Regions from separate parts of the Paenibacillus sp. 2TAB26 genome, predicted to be linked through region 3. Evidence: riboswitches for the same ligand, from Rfam matches in the RefSeq annotation. Region 3 holds a riboswitch; each other region holds the start of a gene.
What was found. A riboswitch is a leader RNA that binds a small molecule or an ion and turns the genes downstream of it on or off. The one in region 3 is predicted to bind thiamine pyrophosphate.

Region 1: another riboswitch for thiamine pyrophosphate. It lies ahead of AB4Z50_RS20395 (ABC transporter substrate-binding protein); the one in region 3 lies ahead of AB4Z50_RS17985 (ABC transporter ATP-binding protein).
Region 2: another riboswitch for thiamine pyrophosphate. It lies ahead of thiC (phosphomethylpyrimidine synthase ThiC); the one in region 3 lies ahead of AB4Z50_RS17985 (ABC transporter ATP-binding protein).

What each region holds. Positions count from the first base shown of each region.
Region 1 covers NZ_JBFRGC010000017.1:150,230-156,140, reverse strand. The annotation lists gene AB4Z50_RS20405 (GerAB/ArcD/ProY family transporter) at 1-367, shown strand, start outside; gene AB4Z50_RS20400 (glycosyltransferase) at 459-1,931, shown strand; TPP riboswitch at 2,070-2,182, shown strand; gene AB4Z50_RS20395 (ABC transporter substrate-binding protein) at 2,367-3,407, shown strand; gene AB4Z50_RS20390 (thiamine-binding protein) at 3,476-3,778, shown strand; gene AB4Z50_RS20385 (ABC transporter permease) at 3,768-4,541, shown strand; gene AB4Z50_RS20380 (ABC transporter ATP-binding protein) at 4,544-5,341, shown strand; gene AB4Z50_RS20375 (TatD family hydrolase) at 5,342-5,911, shown strand, end outside.
Region 2 covers NZ_JBFRGC010000037.1:9,213-15,123, forward strand. The annotation lists gene AB4Z50_RS30975 (thiazole synthase) at 1-565, opposite strand, end outside; gene thiE (thiamine phosphate synthase) at 571-1,467, opposite strand; gene AB4Z50_RS30985 (ThiF family adenylyltransferase) at 1,469-2,536, opposite strand; gene thiC (phosphomethylpyrimidine synthase ThiC) at 2,529-4,292, opposite strand; gene AB4Z50_RS30995 (hypothetical protein) at 4,421-4,543, shown strand; TPP riboswitch at 4,605-4,709, opposite strand; gene AB4Z50_RS31000 (glycosyltransferase family 4 protein) at 4,784-5,911, opposite strand, start outside.
Region 3 covers NZ_JBFRGC010000015.1:11,377-17,287, forward strand. The annotation lists gene queE (7-carboxy-7-deazaguanine synthase QueE) at 1-243, shown strand, start outside; gene queF (preQ(1) synthase) at 275-772, shown strand; gene AB4Z50_RS17965 (hypothetical protein) at 935-1,117, shown strand; gene thiD (bifunctional hydroxymethylpyrimidine kinase/phosphomethylpyrimidine kinase) at 1,220-2,029, opposite strand; gene AB4Z50_RS17975 (ABC transporter substrate-binding protein) at 2,062-3,087, opposite strand; gene AB4Z50_RS17980 (ABC transporter permease) at 3,084-3,860, opposite strand; gene AB4Z50_RS17985 (ABC transporter ATP-binding protein) at 3,841-4,680, opposite strand; TPP riboswitch at 4,705-4,807, opposite strand; gene AB4Z50_RS17990 (DUF1273 domain-containing protein) at 4,895-5,452, shown strand; gene AB4Z50_RS17995 (metalloregulator ArsR/SmtB family transcription factor) at 5,657-5,911, shown strand, end outside.

The DNA of each region.
Region 1 (5,911 bases), on a different contig from region 3:
GGAGCTGTCCTCGCTTACAGCACTGCCGCTGCTTGAGGTTGTGCAGTTAATTAGGCTTGCTAATATATTGGAGAGGCTTGATGTGCTTGTAACATTGCTTCTGTTCATCGGTCTATATGTCAAAATGACGGCGCTATACATGGCATCGGTATTCATGTTCAATATGATCACTGGTATTGCCTACCGATATTGTGTGCTGCCCATTGGTCTCATTATTTATGGGGCGTCGTTTATCGAAGCCAATAATACTTCCCATATTTGGATTGGACTCGATGTTACGCTGAAGATTGCGCCGTTGTTCCAAATTGTGCTGCCGCTGCTTATGCTTTTCGTCGGAATACGCAAGAAATACAAAAAGGCTGCATGATTGAAAGTTGCGCACAGTGCTCACCCAAGCGGATAGGCTGACATATTTTATGGGTAAGTGAGCCGTTTATGCTTGCTTGAGGAGGATACGCGTGAGCGATGCCAATAGCTGCATGACAAGCATTATTCTCGTTACCTACAATAAGCTTGAATACACGAAGCAATGTGTGGAGAGTATTCGGAGACATACGCAGAGAGGCAGCTATGAGCTGATTATTGTAGATAATGGTTCGACGGATGATACGGTAAAATGGGCTAAAAGCGAGAGCGATATTATCGTAATCGACAATGGCAGCAATGCTGGTTTTCCTAAGGGCTGCAACCAAGGATTGGCCGCGGCCTCGGGCGATCTTCTGATGCTGCTAAATAACGATACAATCGTAACGCCAAGCTGGCTTGACGGTCTCAAGCGCTGCTTATTTAGTGATGAACGAATCGGGGCGGTCAGCCCCGTTACGAATTCGGCTTCCTACTGGACGACGATCCCGGTCACCTATACGACGATAGATGAAATGGAGCTGTTTGCTTCGGCACTGCATGCCAACCCTGACAGAACAAAATGGGAGGAGCGCGTGAAGCTGGTCGGCTACTGCCTTTTGCTGCGGAGAGAAGCATGGGAGAAAACGGGATCGCTCGACGAGATCTTCGGTATCGGCAACTTTGAAGATGATGATTATAGCCTGCGGCTCCGGCTGGCGGGATATAAGCTGATGCTGTGCGGCGATACGTTTATTCATCATTACGGGAGCATCTCCTTTAGCTCAGAGCCAGAACAATATGTACAAAACTTCAGAAAAAATGCCATTGTTTTTATGTCCAAATGGGGCTTTGACCCTGGTGATGCAACGTATATTAGAATGGATTTTAGCACCGTAATTGAGCGGGAATCGCATGAGTACAGACGCGAGAATTGCTCGATTATGGAAATAGGCTGCGGGTGCGGAGCTACGATATTGCATATGAAAAAGCAATTCCCATCCGCAATATGGTACGGAGTTGAGCGTAACGAGCTGGCGGCTAGAGTAGCAGAAGCTTCGGGAATTACTGTATTCCGCTCGAATGATCCGAAGGATTGGAGGCTGCCTGCTGAAGGTCTTGACGGCATCGTAATCGGAGATGCTCATGCATACGGGACACCGCAAGCCATGAAAAATCTAGTTCGTCTTCTAAAACCTGGCGGCTGGCTAGTCGGGTGCTTTGCCAATCGCTATTATTTCAACAATATTCGGCAATATTTAGATCCTGTTAATGCACAAGCACAGCATCAAGCGGCATCACAGTACTCAGCACAACAAGTTAGCCAGCTTTATTTGCAGGCCGGTTTTACCTATGTGAAGATTACACGTGCGGATAATAAACCGCAGGAGCAGCTAGAATACATCCATCTGTTAGAGCAGCTAACGTCTGAAGAGATGTCAAAAGAGCTGACAGCCGCTTATTTGCTCGTATATGGACGCCTTGCTCCAGCAGCAGAGACCAAAGGAAAGGCAGACTTAGAAAGTTCGAAGGCCGCTGAAGAAGCAAAGGTTGAATGGCTGGATGAGCATATTGATTTAGGGCAATGACAGCTGGTGCAGGAGCTGCACGTTCTGGCTGCCGTATATAGTAAGAGGATGAGTATCGTGGCTTGATGATAATCATTTTCAAAAAAAACTAGCATTAAATGCGGGTTTTGCTATACAATGAATGGTATTGACGAAACCGAATATGTTCCGGGGAGCTGGTTAGGCCGGCTGAGAGGGGATTTTCTATACAATTCCGACCCGTTAAACCTGATCTGGATAATGCCAGCGTAGGGACAGAAGCTCTGTTTAGTAAGCAGGCGAGATCAAATTGATCAAGCATTTGCTGTATAAACAGCTGCACAGCCAATGATATGGCGTCCTCCGGATTAGGGGGACGCTTTTTTTTGTTGCGATTAGAATGATGCAGCCATGGAACCGGATACTACGAGGAGTCGTCGCCTATAAGAATCGAAGCATGGAGAGGGGAACAACATCATGAATCAGAAAAAAACAGGGCATTTGTCGTGGAAAATCGTGGCCGCGATGCTAGTGTTCGTATTGGCGCTGGCAGGCTGCGGCGGTGGCGCTGGGAACAAGGGCGAACAGCCGAAAGAGCAAGAGGGAACAGCGGACAAGCCGCTAGAGAAGGTGCAGGTTGTACTCGACTGGACACCAAATACGAATCATACCGGACTTTATGTAGCTAGAGATAAAGGTTTTTTTAAGGAGCAAGGTCTGGATGTTGAAATTATTCAACCAGGACAAAGCGGTGCCGATCAAATGGTCGCTTCGGGCAATGTGCAGTTTGGTGTAAGTTATCAGGAGTCTGTCACGATGGCGAGAATTGCCGGCGTGCCGCTCGTATCGATCGCCGCTGTCATTCAGCACAATACCTCAGGTTTTGCTTCACCGCTTGCAAAGGGAATCGATTCACCTGAGAAATTTGAAGGCAAAACGTATGGCGGCTGGGGCGCTCCTGTTGAGGAGGCGGTCATTCAATCGCTTATGCAGGAGAAGGGCGCAGATGTAAGTAAAGTAAATATGATAAGCATCGGCGACGGCGACTTCTTTACGGCAGTGAAACGCGATATTGATTTTGCATGGATTTACTACGCATGGACTGGCGTGGAAGCAGAGCTGCGCGGCGAGAAGATCAATATGGTTTATTTAACAGACTACAGCGACAAACTGGATTATTATACGCCGGTAATCGTGACGAACGAAGATTTGATTAAGAATAAGCCGGAAACAGTCAAAGCGTTTACTGCTGCCGTATCCAAAGGCTACCAATACGCGATCAGCAATGCGGAGGATGCAGCAGAAATTTTAATAAAAGCAGAGCCGGATTTGAATGCGGAGCTTGTGCGCGCCAGCCAAAAATGGTTAAGCTCGAAATATCAGGATGACGCACCGCGCTGGGGCGAACAGAAGCTAAGCGTATGGGAAAACTATGCAGCATGGATGTTTGAGCACAAGCTGCTGGAGAAGGAGCTTGAAGCGGAGAAGGCATTTACGAACGAATTTTTACCACAATAAGCTATTCGAACATACGGAGGGCGGGAAAGCCCGTTCTCACTTACAACGATGAGAAAGAAGGAAATCAAATGGCAAACGCATTAGTAAGTATTCAAATTTTACCGACAACACCAGGCGGCGAGAGCGTAATTCCCTACGTAGATCGTGCCATTGATATTATTAAAGCGGCCGGTGTTCCTTACCGTGTAGCACCGCTTGAAACGACGATGGAGGGTGAGCTGAGCCATCTGCTCAGCGTCGTACAGTCGATGAGCGAGGCGATGGCGGAGATGGGCTGCCCGTCCGTTATTTCACAAATTAAAATTTACTACAATCCGGCAAACGGCGCTTCCATGGGCAGGCTGCTGGAGAAATATCCAGATGGGCAATAAGAAATCGATTTGGTCGAAAATATGGCAGCCGGCAGCGCTGCTGATCGTGCTGATTGCCTGTTGGCAGGCAGCTGCATCACTTGGATTATTTCAACAATGGCTCATTCCTTCTCCGATATCGATCGTGAAGGGAGCTATCGCGATTTGGCCGAGGTTAATGATGCATACGGGAGCAACAGTGCAGCTGACACTTATCGGCTTTTTAGGAGGATCGGCGGTGGGCTTAATGCTCGCCGCTTTGCTGCATTTAATTCCTGGCGTTCGATCGGCGGTATATCCACTGCTCGTGCTGTCGCAAAACGTACCCATCATAGCGATTGCTCCAATTTTGACGATGCTGCTAGGCTATGGCATGCTGCCAAAGGCGCTGCTGGTCATCATGGTATGTTTTTTCCCCATCACGGTTGCCATGCTGAGCGGGCTTATGAATACCGATGCACAGCTTCGCAACTATTTGCAAATGATCGGTATTCGCAAATGGCAGCTGTTTTGGAAACTAGAGCTTCCTCATGCGATTGTTCATTTATTTTCCGGCTTGAAGATTGCGGCTTCATATAGTGTGTTAAGTGCGGTTGTTGCCGAATGGCTTGGTACAAACAAGGGTCTTGGCTCATTTATGCTTATTTCGTCCAAAGGTTTTATGCCAGATCGTGTATTTGCGGCAGTTGCCATCATCGTTGCGCTGAGCTTGACTTTATTTGGTTTAGTAACGTTAGCGGAGCGTCTTGTCATACGTTGGCGCCCTGAGAAAGAGGTGAGCTGACAGTGGTCAATCGTGCTGAGCATCATTCAGTGACGCTTCAAACGCAAAATATTCGAATGAAGTTTGGCAAAGGACAGATGAGCAAAGAAGTGCTTGGCGGGTTATCCATTTCAATAGCAGATGGGGAGTTCGTATCGATTGTAGGGCCGTCCGGCAGCGGTAAAACAACCTTGTTTCAAATTATCGGCGGTTTGGAACGTCCTACGGAAGGCGAAATTTGGATCGATGGCAAGCAAACGACGGGCGAACGCGGACATATTTCCTATATGCCGCAGCAATCGTCGCTGCTTCCATGGCAAACCGTTGCCGGCAATATAGAGTTGTCTCTTACGATCTCTGGCGTTGATAAAAAACTCGCGAAGGCGAGGACAAAGGAATGGCTCGAGCGAATCGGGCTGCAGGAATATGCGGATTCTTATCCGCATGTGCTCTCTGGAGGAATGCAGCAGCGGGTTTCTTTCCTCCGGGCACTGCTTGCTCCGCAGAATCTCATGCTGCTGGATGAACCGTTTGGCGCACTGGACGCCTTGACGCGGCAGCAAATGCAGCAGTGGCTTATGTCGATCTGGGAGCTGAATCGAAGATCGGTGCTGCTCGTTACCCATAGTATTGAAGAGGCTTTGTTTCTATCGGATCGGATTATTGTGCTGTCACCATCGCCGGCAGTGGTGCTGGAGGAATTTCAAGTGCCATTCGAGCGTCCGCGTCATGAGTCTTTATGGACAGACCCACGGTTTTATGCGATGAAGCAGCGCATTTATGATCTGCTTAAGACGGGTGCGAAGGAAGGAAACGTATAGATGGCGATACAAACAAGCAATGATCCGCGCGAAGGGCAATTGTACTCGGAATCTCCTCAGCAGGAAGGCACATGCATAGACGCGCATATTCATATTGATTTGTATGAAGCAGAGCAGCGTGATGAGCTTCTAGAGCGTGCGTTCGCAGAAGGTGTAGCAGCTGTGATTGCCGTATCTATGCATTTGGAATCGTCTATTGTGAACCGTGACATTGCCCTGCGTTACGCAGGGCGTGTGCACCCTGCTTATGGTTTCCACCCAGAACAGCCCATACCAGCCGATAAGGAGCTTGATGAGCTATTCGATTGGATTCGTTTGCGTCATGAAGCAGGGGAACGGTTTGCAATTGGCGAAGTAGGGCTGCCGTATTATACGCGAACAGAAGCGCAGCAAGCTGGGGGAAATATCGTTTTTGATGAGAATCCATACCTGCAGCTGCTGGATCGGTTTGCTGCGCTGGCCAACGAACTTGATCGTCCGATTGTATTGCATGCAGTATATGAGGACGCCGGCAAAGCTTGCGACATATTGGAGCGGCATGGTGTTCGCAGAGCGCATTTTCATTGGTTC
Region 2 (5,911 bases), on a different contig from region 3:
TGATGACTGGAACCCTCGACTGCTCCGCAATAAGTCCGAGGTTATAGGGATTGAGCAATCCGAGCCCAGATCCAATTGGCGATCCTCCAGGCATGATTGCTGAAGCTCCAGCTTCCTCTAATTTCCGGCATAGGATTGGGTCATCGGATGTATAAGGAAGAACGATAAAACCCTCGTTCGCAAGCTGCTCCGTAGCACGCAGCGTTTCTATAGGGTCAGGCAGAAGTGTTCGATGGTCTCCGCTGATTTCAACCTTAATCCAGTTGCCAAGCCCAGCTTCTCTCGCCAGACGCGCGATTCGAACAGCCTCCTCCGCTGTTCTCGCACCAGATGTATTCGGCAAATATTGCATTTGTCTATCTTCAAAGTGTTGAAGTACCGAATCATCCTCTACACTCTCTAGATTAACCCTTCTAACCGCGAACGTAATAACCTCCGAGCCCGACGCTTCAAGCGCCTGCTGCAGTACAGCAGGACTTGGAAATCGCCCCGTACCGAACAAAAAACGCGACCGCAGCGCATGTCCTCCAATAAGAAGGGTATCTTCATGATCCCAATTTCCCAAAATGTTCAGCCCCCTCCAACAAAATGTACAAGTTCTATAGAGCTTCCGCCAAGTAATTCAGTTTCAGCCCACCTTGCACGTTGTACGATCATACCGTTAAGCTCAATAACGAGCTTTTTATGTTGTTGTCCCAGCTGGACGACCAGTTCCTCCACTGTTTTAGCGCTGGTCTGCTCCTCGCGGCCATTAATCTTCACTATCTTAAAGGGAGGAACATATTCAGAACGGTGGGCATCGATTTTCTTTAAGAAAGCCTGACAAACACTAGCCGGGTCATTATGGCCAACAATGGCTGAAACTGCGCATATTCGTGTCGCTCCCGACGCTAGTACGACATCAACATTTTCAAGTGTGATACCTCCAATAGCCACGAACGGTATCGATATATGATGCGCTGCTTCCCTGACATAACTCGTAGTAACAGCCGTACGGCCCGGCTTTGTTTCGGTAGGATACACTGGCCCAACGCCGATATAATCGGCTCCCTCCTGTTCAGCAGCTAGTGCTTGCTGCAGGTTATGCGTGGATATGCCAATTATGCGGTCAGTACCAAGCCATTCTCTTGCTTTGGCAATTGGCATATCATCCTGACCTAAATGAACACCGTCAGCATCCGTCTCAAGAACAAGATCAGGATAATCATTAATGATAAGAGGCACTTTATATTTTCGCGTTAGTATTCGAAGGGCTTTGGCCTCTTCAAGCACCTCTTCCCTCGTCCCCGTTTTGTTGCGAAGCTGAACCATTTGAGCTCCGCCAATCAGCGCCTGCTCCATCACTTCAACGACTGATCTGCCAGGGTGATTAGATTTCGCTGTAATGGCGTAGAGCTTGAAGTTCCGCCAGCCTTGTCTACTCATTCTCAAACACAACCTTTCATCAAAAAAATCATTTATTTCCATTTCATAAGAACGTTTTAACGAGATTAATTGCATTCTCCGCATCCGCTGTGCCTTGCACAAGCACCCTTCCATCTGGGAAGAGAATCAGCTGCTCTCCGCTAGAGATCATCGCTTTCACTAAATACCGATTCACGGTGAGCGTGCAGCCAAGCGCTCGCAAAGTTTGCTCTACCTCTTTTAAATCAACCGGCTTGCCTAACGTCACCTGCACCGTATCCCTACCGCATAATACGGTAGAGCTTATTTGAGTATCTTCCACTCTATCAGCTTCAAAACAAAGCATGCCGTCAGTTGCTACATCAGGCGTTTGAGCACAGAATGGGCACTCGGTACTGAATGCCGGAAGCTCCGATTCCCGCATTCGGAATGACCATAGATCAATGCTCAACCACGTTTTACGCAGCGCCGAATTATTGCCAGTGAGCCATTTTATCGCCTCAGCTGCTTGCATAGATGCAATCCATTCAACCGCTGGAGCGAGTACGCCCACCGTATCGCAAGTATCGGCCTCCTGCTCCATATCATCTGCTCCGATTAAGCAGCGCAAGCAAGAAGTCTCTCCAGGAATTAATGTTGCCTGCATGCCCTGCGCCCCAGCCACCCCGCCATAAACAAATGGGATTCGCTGTCTAAAGCATTGGTCGCTGACCAGCAGCCTTGTCGCTGCATTATCCGTCCCATCAAGGACGAGATGAACTCCTCCGGCGAGAAATCCAATGTTCTGTGCATTCACATCCGCTACTGTCGCCATAATGTTTACACTGCTGTTAATTTGGCGAAGCCGATTGGCAGCGGCCACTGCTTTGGGCATCACTGCCAGAGCGTCCGCCTCGTCAAAAAGCATTTGGCGCTGCAAGTTGCTTGGCTCAACAAAATCCCTGTCTACCAGCCTAACTTCCCCGACACCAGCTCTTACCATATGCTGCGCAAGCGAAGCGCCTAATGCGCCAACACCGACGATAAGCACCGAGGCATCGGCCAGCTTCCGCTGGCCTGCCTCTCCAATGAAAGCAAATCTCGTTTGCCTCGAATAACGATCTGCAAAAGCATCAAGAACAGAATCAACCATAAATCTTGCTCCCTGCCGCCTTGAATGCATCTGATTTTTCCTTCATTCCCGCTTCAATGGCTTCCGTTGTTTCCATATCGTTTTGCGCGGCATACTCTCTTATATCTTGGGTGATTCGCATGCTGCAAAACTTCGGCCCGCACATGGAGCAGAAATGAGCGGATTTCGCAGCATCAGCTGGAAGCGTCTCATCGTGGTAAGCCATCGCACGCTCTGGATCAAGCGATAGATGGAATTGATCCCGCCAACGAAACTCGAATCGCGCTTTGGACAATGCATCATCACGCAGCTTCGCTCCACGGTGCCCTTTCGCCAAGTCAGCCGCATGCGCTGCGATTTTGTACGTAATAACGCCTTCCTTCACATCCTCCTTATTCGGAAGGCCAAGGTGCTCCTTCGGTGTTACATAACAAAGCATTGCCGTGCCGAACCATCCAATCATTGCAGCACCAATTGCCGAAGTAATATGATCATAGCCTGGCGCGATATCGGTCGTTAGCGGTCCTAATGTATAGAAAGGCGCTTCATCGCACACCTCTAGCTGACGATCCATATTTTCTTTGATCAAATGCATAGGCACATGGCCAGGGCCTTCAATCATCACTTGTACATCATGTTTCCATGCGATCTTCGTTAGCTCACCCAATGTATCCAGCTCAGCAAACTGAGCAGCGTCATTGGCATCTGCTATAGAACCGGGTCTCAGGCCGTCACCAAGCGAGAATGATACGTCGTATGCTTTCATAATTTCACAAATGTCTTCAAAATGCGTATATAGGAAATTCTCCTTATGGTGTGCCAGGCACCAAGCTGCCATAATTGATCCGCCTCGTGAGACAATACCCGTAACGCGCTTTGCCGTAAGTGGTATGTAGCGCAGCAGTACACCTGCATGAATCGTAAAATAGTCGATGCCCTGCTCGGCTTGTTCAATAAGCGTATCGCGGAATACTTCCCAGCAAAGGTCTTCTGCTTTGCCGTTCACTTTCTCCAGCGCCTGATAAATGGGTACTGTGCCAACCGGAACTGGTGAATTTCGCACGATCCACTCCCGCGTCGTATGGATGTTTTTCCCCGTGGACAAATCCATAATCGTATCGGCTCCCCAGCGCGTCGCCCAAGTCATCTTCTCCACTTCCTCTTCAATCGAAGAAGCTACAGCAGAGTTGCCGATATTAGCATTGATTTTAACGTGAAACTGCCGCCCAATAATCATCGGCTCACTTTCAGGATGGTTGATGTTAGTCGGAATAATGGCACGACCGGCTGCAATCTCGCTGCGTACAAATTCTGCACTCATCCCTTYGCGAATAGCGATGTATTCCATCTCAGAAGTAATGATCCCTTTGCGGGCGTAATGAAGCTGCGTAACATTTTGCCCTGTTTTGGCACGAAGCGGTTTCCTCGTTAACCCCGGGAATCGTTCCGCGCCTCGCTGCTCTGCTTTTTTAGCCGAAATAAATCCATTATCCTCCGGTTTGATTTCCCTGCCCTCATAGGGCTCTACATCACCACGCTGCAAGATCCATTCGCTGCGAATACCGGGCAAACCGCGCCGAACATCTGCCTCATACGTTTCATCGGTATAAGGACCGCTTGCATCATAAACTTTTACAGGTTCATTCGGCAGCTCTTCACCATTTCTGCCAGTACTAGCTTCAAGTGCAATTTCTCTCATCGGAACACGGATGTTTCCCTTTGAGCCCTCGACGTACACCTTGCGGCTGCCCGGAAGCGGAGTAGAAAAAATAGACATAACAAAAACCTCCTAATGGAATAATAGAATTCCTCCTGGAGGCATACGCAAGCATATGAGAAAGTTTAAAACACCGCTGCTATACAAGTAGCTAGGCTGCTACAAGAGCTGCAATTGCTGGAGCGTGCATGGCGGCCACAAAGCTTTATCGATTCACTGGCGCCAAACAAAAAAACCGCTCCAGCAAAGGAGCGGTCGAAGAGTGTCGTCATGCGAGTGTTATCTTGCAAGGGTTCCCCTTAAGCAGATAAAGTCATGCCGCATAAGCTGAGGCTTCAGCAGATTCCGGCAGAGCTTTCACGCGCAAAGCATAAACGCACAATCCCACTTTCCTACGCTGGCATAACCCAGATCAGGTTCAAAGGGACCAAAGCGATTCGCTTTATCTCAGCCATTACGGCGCCCCTAGTGGATTTCCTTGTTTGACTATACCGTTTAGTAAAGAAAGGTGTCAACCCTCTATTTTCCAAACCGCGGAAAAATACAGCCTGCTACAGTCCGCTTTCCTTCAGCAGCCTTACCCATCGATCTGCGGTGTGACGCCATGTAAATGTCTGCTCCACACGCTCGCGGCTGCGGCGCCCCAGCTTCTGCCTGAGCTGTTTATCGCGAAGCAGCAGATGCAGCTTTTCTCGCAGCTCTCGCTCGATATGAAGCTGATTGACCAAATAGCCCGTTTCGCCATTACGGATAATTTCTTTCATTCCGCCAGCACGTGTTGCGACTACCGGAACGCCGCAGGACATCGCCTCAACATTAACGAGCCCAAATGCCTCCCTCTGTCCAGATGGCACGACCGCTACATCGGCAACGAGCATCCAGCTGGGCACTTCCGAATGCGGCACGTAGGGCACAAAACGAACATGACCCGGACATTTGCGTCCAAGCTGTTCAAGCTTGCGCGCATAAGCCGTTTTGCGATGCGAGCCATAAAATGGGCTCCCTACGATGATAACAACGAGCTCCGGGTGGCTTTTAGCAAGCTGCGGCACGATATTGAGAAGATGATGAACGCCCTTAAGCGGAATAAGCCTCCCCATAAAAAGCACCACTTTTTTACCATTCAATCCTCTCTTTTGCCTTAAACTCTCCCGTTTAGCGGCTCCTTCGGAGGAATATTGTGAAGGAAACCTGGCCGTATCTACCCCAGGATAAATGACTCGCAGCTTCGAAGCGACCTCTGGCGCTTTCGACACTACAATTCGTCTTAGAAACTCGCTATTTACGATGATTCTATCTGCGGCCTGCAAGCACTTATGCAAGTTTGCAGAAGAAATATAGGAGGGTGAAATAAAGGTGGAGGAATGCAAATAAAGCCAGACTCGTTTGCCTGGATTCAATCGCTTCATCGTTAGCACAAATTGGGGACGATTCTCGACGTCGATGACGTGAGGAGAAAAACGGTGAACCGCATGTCCTACCTCTTGAATATATCGCTGCTTATTGCCCGCTGCAAACCGTTCACAAACAACACCGTTAAATTGTCCTTGACGAGGCAATCGCTTGCTCAGTCTTCCAAATATACGAGGTTCCGCGTAAGGCTTAAGCAGCGGGGCAAATTTCTCTACCACTCGCTCAACAGAGCTGCTTCCTGATGATGGAATCGGGAAGGAGCCTGG
Region 3 (5,911 bases):
GTTTTCGACGAGGATGATCTAGAGTACGCGACATACATTCACCTCAGGTATCCAATGGTTCCATTTTATTTGCAGGCAGGCAATGCAAACTTGCAGGAAACAGAGCCGCAGCTCATGCTTCCTTATTTATTGGAGCGTTATGAATGGCTAATTGAGAAGGTTATGCCGAATCAGGATTTAAAGCGGGTGCACGTTCTGCCGCAGCTTCATACCTGGGTATGGGGCAATAAAAAAGGCGTTTAATTCAAAACAGCTGAGAGAGGCGGAAACGAGCATGGAAGGAAGAAGCAAAGAGGAACTGAGCGGTGTGACGCTGCTAGGCAATCAAGGAACACAATATTTGTTTAACTATGCACCGGAAATTTTGGAGGCCTTTGATAATAAACATCCAAATCGCGATTATTTCGTGAAATTCAATTGTCCGGAATTTACGAGTCTTTGCCCGATGACGGGACAGCCGGATTTTGCAACCATTTATATATCATATATTCCAGGTGACAAAATGGTAGAGAGCAAGTCGCTTAAGCTGTATTTGTTCAGCTTCCGCAATCACGGTGATTTCCACGAGGATTGCATGAACATTATCATGAATGATTTAATTGCGCTGATGAGTCCAAGATATATAGAAGTTTGGGGCAAATTCACACCTCGTGGCGGCATATCCATCGATCCGTATTGCAATTATGGCCAGCCTGGCACAAAATATGAGCAAATGGCTGAGCATCGTCTCATGAATCATGATTTGTACCCAGAGAAAGTGGATAATCGTTAATTTAGAATTGCAGCTCAAATTAGTAAAAGAGATACATTTATGATAGATTTTTCTGAATTGCCCGACTAAGGTCTAGGTGAATTTCATGCCTGAAGTCCATTTCAATTATTCTATTAAAGTCTATACTTAGTTTAGAGTTATTAGAGAATAGGTGGACAAACGATGATTAAAAATGCGATTTGTATGTCTGTACTGCTTTGCACCATAGCATCTGCATTAACGAACTTTGGAGTATCTCCCGTTCGAGCGCTTGCAGCTCCAAGCGCGTCACAAGCTGAATATATTAGTATAGATAATATGATTGAGCCCTTCTTGTTGCAGCCAAAGCAGGATGAAAAGGCATGAAGGCTGTTTTAACACAAGCCTAAACTTGCATGAAAGCATGACTAATTAGTAAACGCCGCGACCTATATGGAAGCGGCGTTTGCTGTTTCTAATAGAATACAATCAGCTCAAGCGCTGTCTGTCCCTATAAGCAAAATGATTGGTTGGGCCATGTCCGCTCCCAATCCCCAGCTTATCTTCAATAGCGGCTTGAATGAAGGCTTTGGCAGTTCTTATAGCTTCAAGTACAGGTTTGCCTTGAGCAATTTCTGCAGCAATCGCAGCGGAGAAAGTGCATCCAGTGCCGTGAGTATGCTTAGTGTCGATACGTTTGCTTTCCAAATATACAAATTGTTCTCCATCGTAGATGAGATCAACGAGCGGTTCGCTGCTTGAACCGTGGCCGCCCTTAATGACAACATAGCGGGAGCCCATCTGATGCAATATTCGGGCCGCTTCCTCTCGATCGCTTAACGTCCGGATCGGGATTCTTGCGATAAGCTCAGCTTCTGGAATGTTAGGAGTCGTTATAAGCGCGAGCGGCAGCAAATACGTAATCAGTGTCTGAATAGCTTCTTGCTGAAGCAGAGATGAGCCGCCTTTCGCCACCATGACAGGATCAATGATGAGATTATGCCAGTTATATTGCTTTACTTTCATTGCAACGATCTTTATAATCTCTGCGCTGAACAGCATGCCTGTCTTAACTGCGGATGGCTCCAGATCCTCGCCGATCGAATCGAGCTGGCAGCTAACAGCCTCAGCATCCAGCGGGTAGATGCCCTGAACGCCAAGCGTATTCTGCGCAGTCACTGCGGTAATAACCGACATGCCGTAGGTGCCGAGCTCTTGAAATGTTTTTAGATCAGCTTGAATACCTGCGCCGCCGCCGGAGTCCGAGCCTGCAATCGTAAGTGCTTGATATCTTCCCATCCGTGCATCTCCTTCGAAAGAGTAGAATTAATTTACAAGTTTGAAAAAGCATCCTCAGCCTTTATATTGTCTGGCAGCAAGTCGTTATCGACGAGCCAATCCCTAACATTAGACCAAGAAGCAGGCTCCTGATATCCAAATGATTGCTTCCCTGCATCCATGAGAGGCAGAAGAATGTCCAAGCTTTTTGTCTCGATTACTTGATCGAGAGGGGAGGTCTGGTTCTCATGCTCAAATAAAATCGACAACGATTTTTGTTTATTTTCAGCTACAAATTGTTGACCCTCCGTAATGGCTGCGATGAAGCTTTTGAACAACGCCTGCTTCTCAGCTAGTCCTTGATCACTTGCTACAAGCACAAGCTCGTAATAATCCGGCACGCCAAAATCAGTTGGGTTTATCGCCGTCATGGGATGCCCTTCCTTGGCAAGCAGCAATTGCTCATGATTAATAAATCCACCGATGATCGCATCTACCTTATTGGTTGCTATAGCCGGAATAAAGGAAAAACCAACGTCAATCATTTCCACATTTTGCGGGTCGCCGCCGTCATGCTTAATCATGGTGCGCATCATTGCTTCATACAGAGGGATGGAGGAGAAGCCGACCTTTTTACCAACAAGTTCCTTGGGTGATTTGGCGCTTCCGCCTTCTGGTACCATTAGATGATTAAGTGGATGCCTGACGATTGCTGCAATGGATTTAACAGGAATTTCCTCGCCGCGAGCCATCAATACCTGTGGCTGGTAGCTGAGCGCCAAATCAACCTTGCCGGCAGCCACTAGCTTCAATGCATCATTCGTATCCGCGGGCATTTGAATGTTGACCTCTAAACCATGCTTCGCAAAATAACCGTTTGTTTGAGCCGCATAGAGGAAGGAATGCACCGCATTTGGATACCAGTCGAGCATAATGCTAATAGTCTGAGGATTCTGTTTTGCCGTAGTGTCCTCGGGTTTGTTTTCAGTTGGGACAGCGTTGCTGCTGCACCCGTTAAGTACGAGCAGCAGAGAAGCAAGCATCGGAATAATCCATTTCATTTTTGCTTTGATGATCATGTATTGAACCTCTTTCTCTTTAGTATTGATTTCTCCAATAGGACAATGGCAGCAAATAATAAGATGCCAATGAGGGATAGCAGAAAAACGGATGCAAACATGGAGTCGGCGTTCAAATTGCTGGACATTCGGCGGCTATAGTAGCCTAGGCCTTCACTGCCTCCAAGCCATTCACCGATGGTGGCGCCTACAACGCAATAAACGATCGATAACTTAAGTCCTGAGAAGAAGGACGGTAGGGCGATGGGGACTTGTATTTTTCTGAAAATACCCCAGCGCGTTGCTCCCATTGTGAGCAGCAGCTCTTCATATTCGCTACCGCTTTTCTTAAGCCCGTCATAGGTGCTCACAACGATAGGGAAAAAAGCAGTCAAAAAAACAACAGCGACCTTGCTCCAAATCGTATAGCCAAACCACATAATGAAAATTGGAGACAGAGCGATAAGCGGGATGGTCTGACTGATGACGACAAACGGGTACAGCGCCTTCTCCAGTATTCGGAAAGTGTGCATGCCTGCTGCGAGCGTAGTCCCAATAATAATCGACAATAGAAAACCGAGGGACACTTCTTTAAGCGTAGCCAGCAGATGGTTGCCAAGCAGCAGATGGCCATCTTCGATTAATGCCTGAGCTATTGAGCTAGGTGACGGCAGTATGTAGGGTGGAACCAATCCGAGCTGTACGACCGCTTGCCAAACGAGCAGTAAGCTAATGAGCAGCAGTATGAATAGTCCGTAATGGCTCAGCCACTGGTTAATTAGAGGTTTGCGCATGCAGTCTTCGCTCCAAATCTTGCCGCAGCTTGATGAAGTCGGGTTCGTAATTTTGCTCATAGTGTCTTGGTCTCGGCAAAGGAACGACTATTTCCTGTATCCCTTGCGCCTCGTTAGCTGCACTTGGCAATAAATAAATGCGGTCGCTCAGCAATATCGCTTCCTCAAGATCATGTGTGATAAAGAGTACTGTTTTTCCAAGGTCGCTCCACAGCTCTAGCAGCCACTTATGCATACCGCGTTTGGTCATGGCGTCAAGCGCGCCAAACGGTTCGTCCAGCAGCAGCAGCTCTTGTCCGGTTACTAGTGTGCGCAGAAAAGCTGCCCGCTGTCGCATGCCGCCTGACAACTCGTCAGGGTAAGCTTGTTCATAGCCTGCCAGTCCGAAGCGCTCTAGCAGCTCCAAGATTTGGATCGTGTTATAATGGGGATTGCTGCGTGTCATCTCAAGTGGAAGCAGACAATTGCCGAGTATTGTTCTCCATGGCAGAAGAAGATCCTTTTGCGGCATATAAGCAATCTTGCCGAGACGATTGGGGGTAGGCTTGCCATGCAGCCTAATTTCGCCTAGGCTAGGCTGAAGCAATCCAGCCATGAGCTTAAAGAGCGTGCTTTTGCCTGAGCCGCTAGCACCGATGATAGAGACAAACTCACCTGAGTAGGCTTGAAGCGAAAGATTAGACAGTATAGATGTTTCAGCAAGCTTGTCGTAGGTGTAGCTTACTTGGTGAAGTGAGATTATAGCTGTAATACGCATCCCTCCGTAAACAAATAAAGACCCACCCATTTCCGAGGGGAAATGAGCGGGTCTAACGATCACACAAGGCTTGCGCGCATGAATGAATGCTTTGCTGCTCCACTTCCCTCCGCTGGAATGATCCAGATCAGGTTCCAAGGGTCCGGAGCAGATGCTCCATCTCAGCCGTTAGGCTCCCCTAGTGAAATAAATAGATTTATATGCAATTTGTATTTTATCTACTATAGCATACACTGGATAGATGTAAACCATAATTATCCGAAAAGGCGTTGGACAAATGAAAAATTTACTCGTAACGGGCTACCGAGCGCATGAGCTTAATATTTTTAGCCAGAAGCATGAGGGCATTGTTTATATAAAAAAAGCGCTGACAGGCAAGCTGGTTCCGCTTATAGAAGATGGGCTTGAGTGGGTGATTACCCCGGGTCAATATGGCGTGGATTTGTGGGCGTGCGAGGTCGTTATTGCGCTGAAGGAAATTTATCCTCATTTGAGACTTTCAATTATTTCGGCATACAGCAATCCGGAAGAGAAATGGAAGGATGATAAAAAGGAGTTTTATCAGCAGGTTTTAAAAGGGGTCGATTATTACGCTTCGGTCAGCAACCAGCCGTATAATGGCATTTGGCAGTTTACGGCTAGGGACGAGCTGCTGTTTCGGAAAACGGACGGTATTTTGCTCGTTTATGATGAGGATGCAGGCGAGGGCAGCCCCAAGTTTTTTAAAGAAAAAGCGTTAAAGAAACAGCAGGCTGAGGGCTATGGTTATTTCAGCATAAGCTCGGAGGACATTCAGAGCATTGCGGATGATGACAACCTGTATTCGGAAAATTAACGATGCATGGGAGTTGAGTAAGAGGAGTTTATTTCATGCTGGCAGGCAGAGACCTGTCAGCTTTTTTTATGCGCAAAGCTGACAGTTTGTATTTTCGAGATTATTGTGTTTGACAAATAATAGGTGGCGTATTATTATCTGATTAGATAAACATCTAATTAGACGAAAGTTAAATTTGTTTGGTGGAGGAAGAGGTGGCGAACGGTGCAATTAGATAAGGTGGTAGCCTATCATAAGGCATTATCCGATCCGACGAGAATTAAATTGTTGATTATGCTGGCTGAAGGTGAGCTTAACGGACAGGTGCTCGCAGAGAAATTAGGCGTGACGCCTGCTACGATTACGCATCATGCAACCAAATTAAGAGAGGCCAGCTTAATTAATGAACGCAGAGAGAAAAATACGATTTATTTTTCGTTGAACCATTATTTTATTAAGAGCAACGCTAATGCGGCGGCG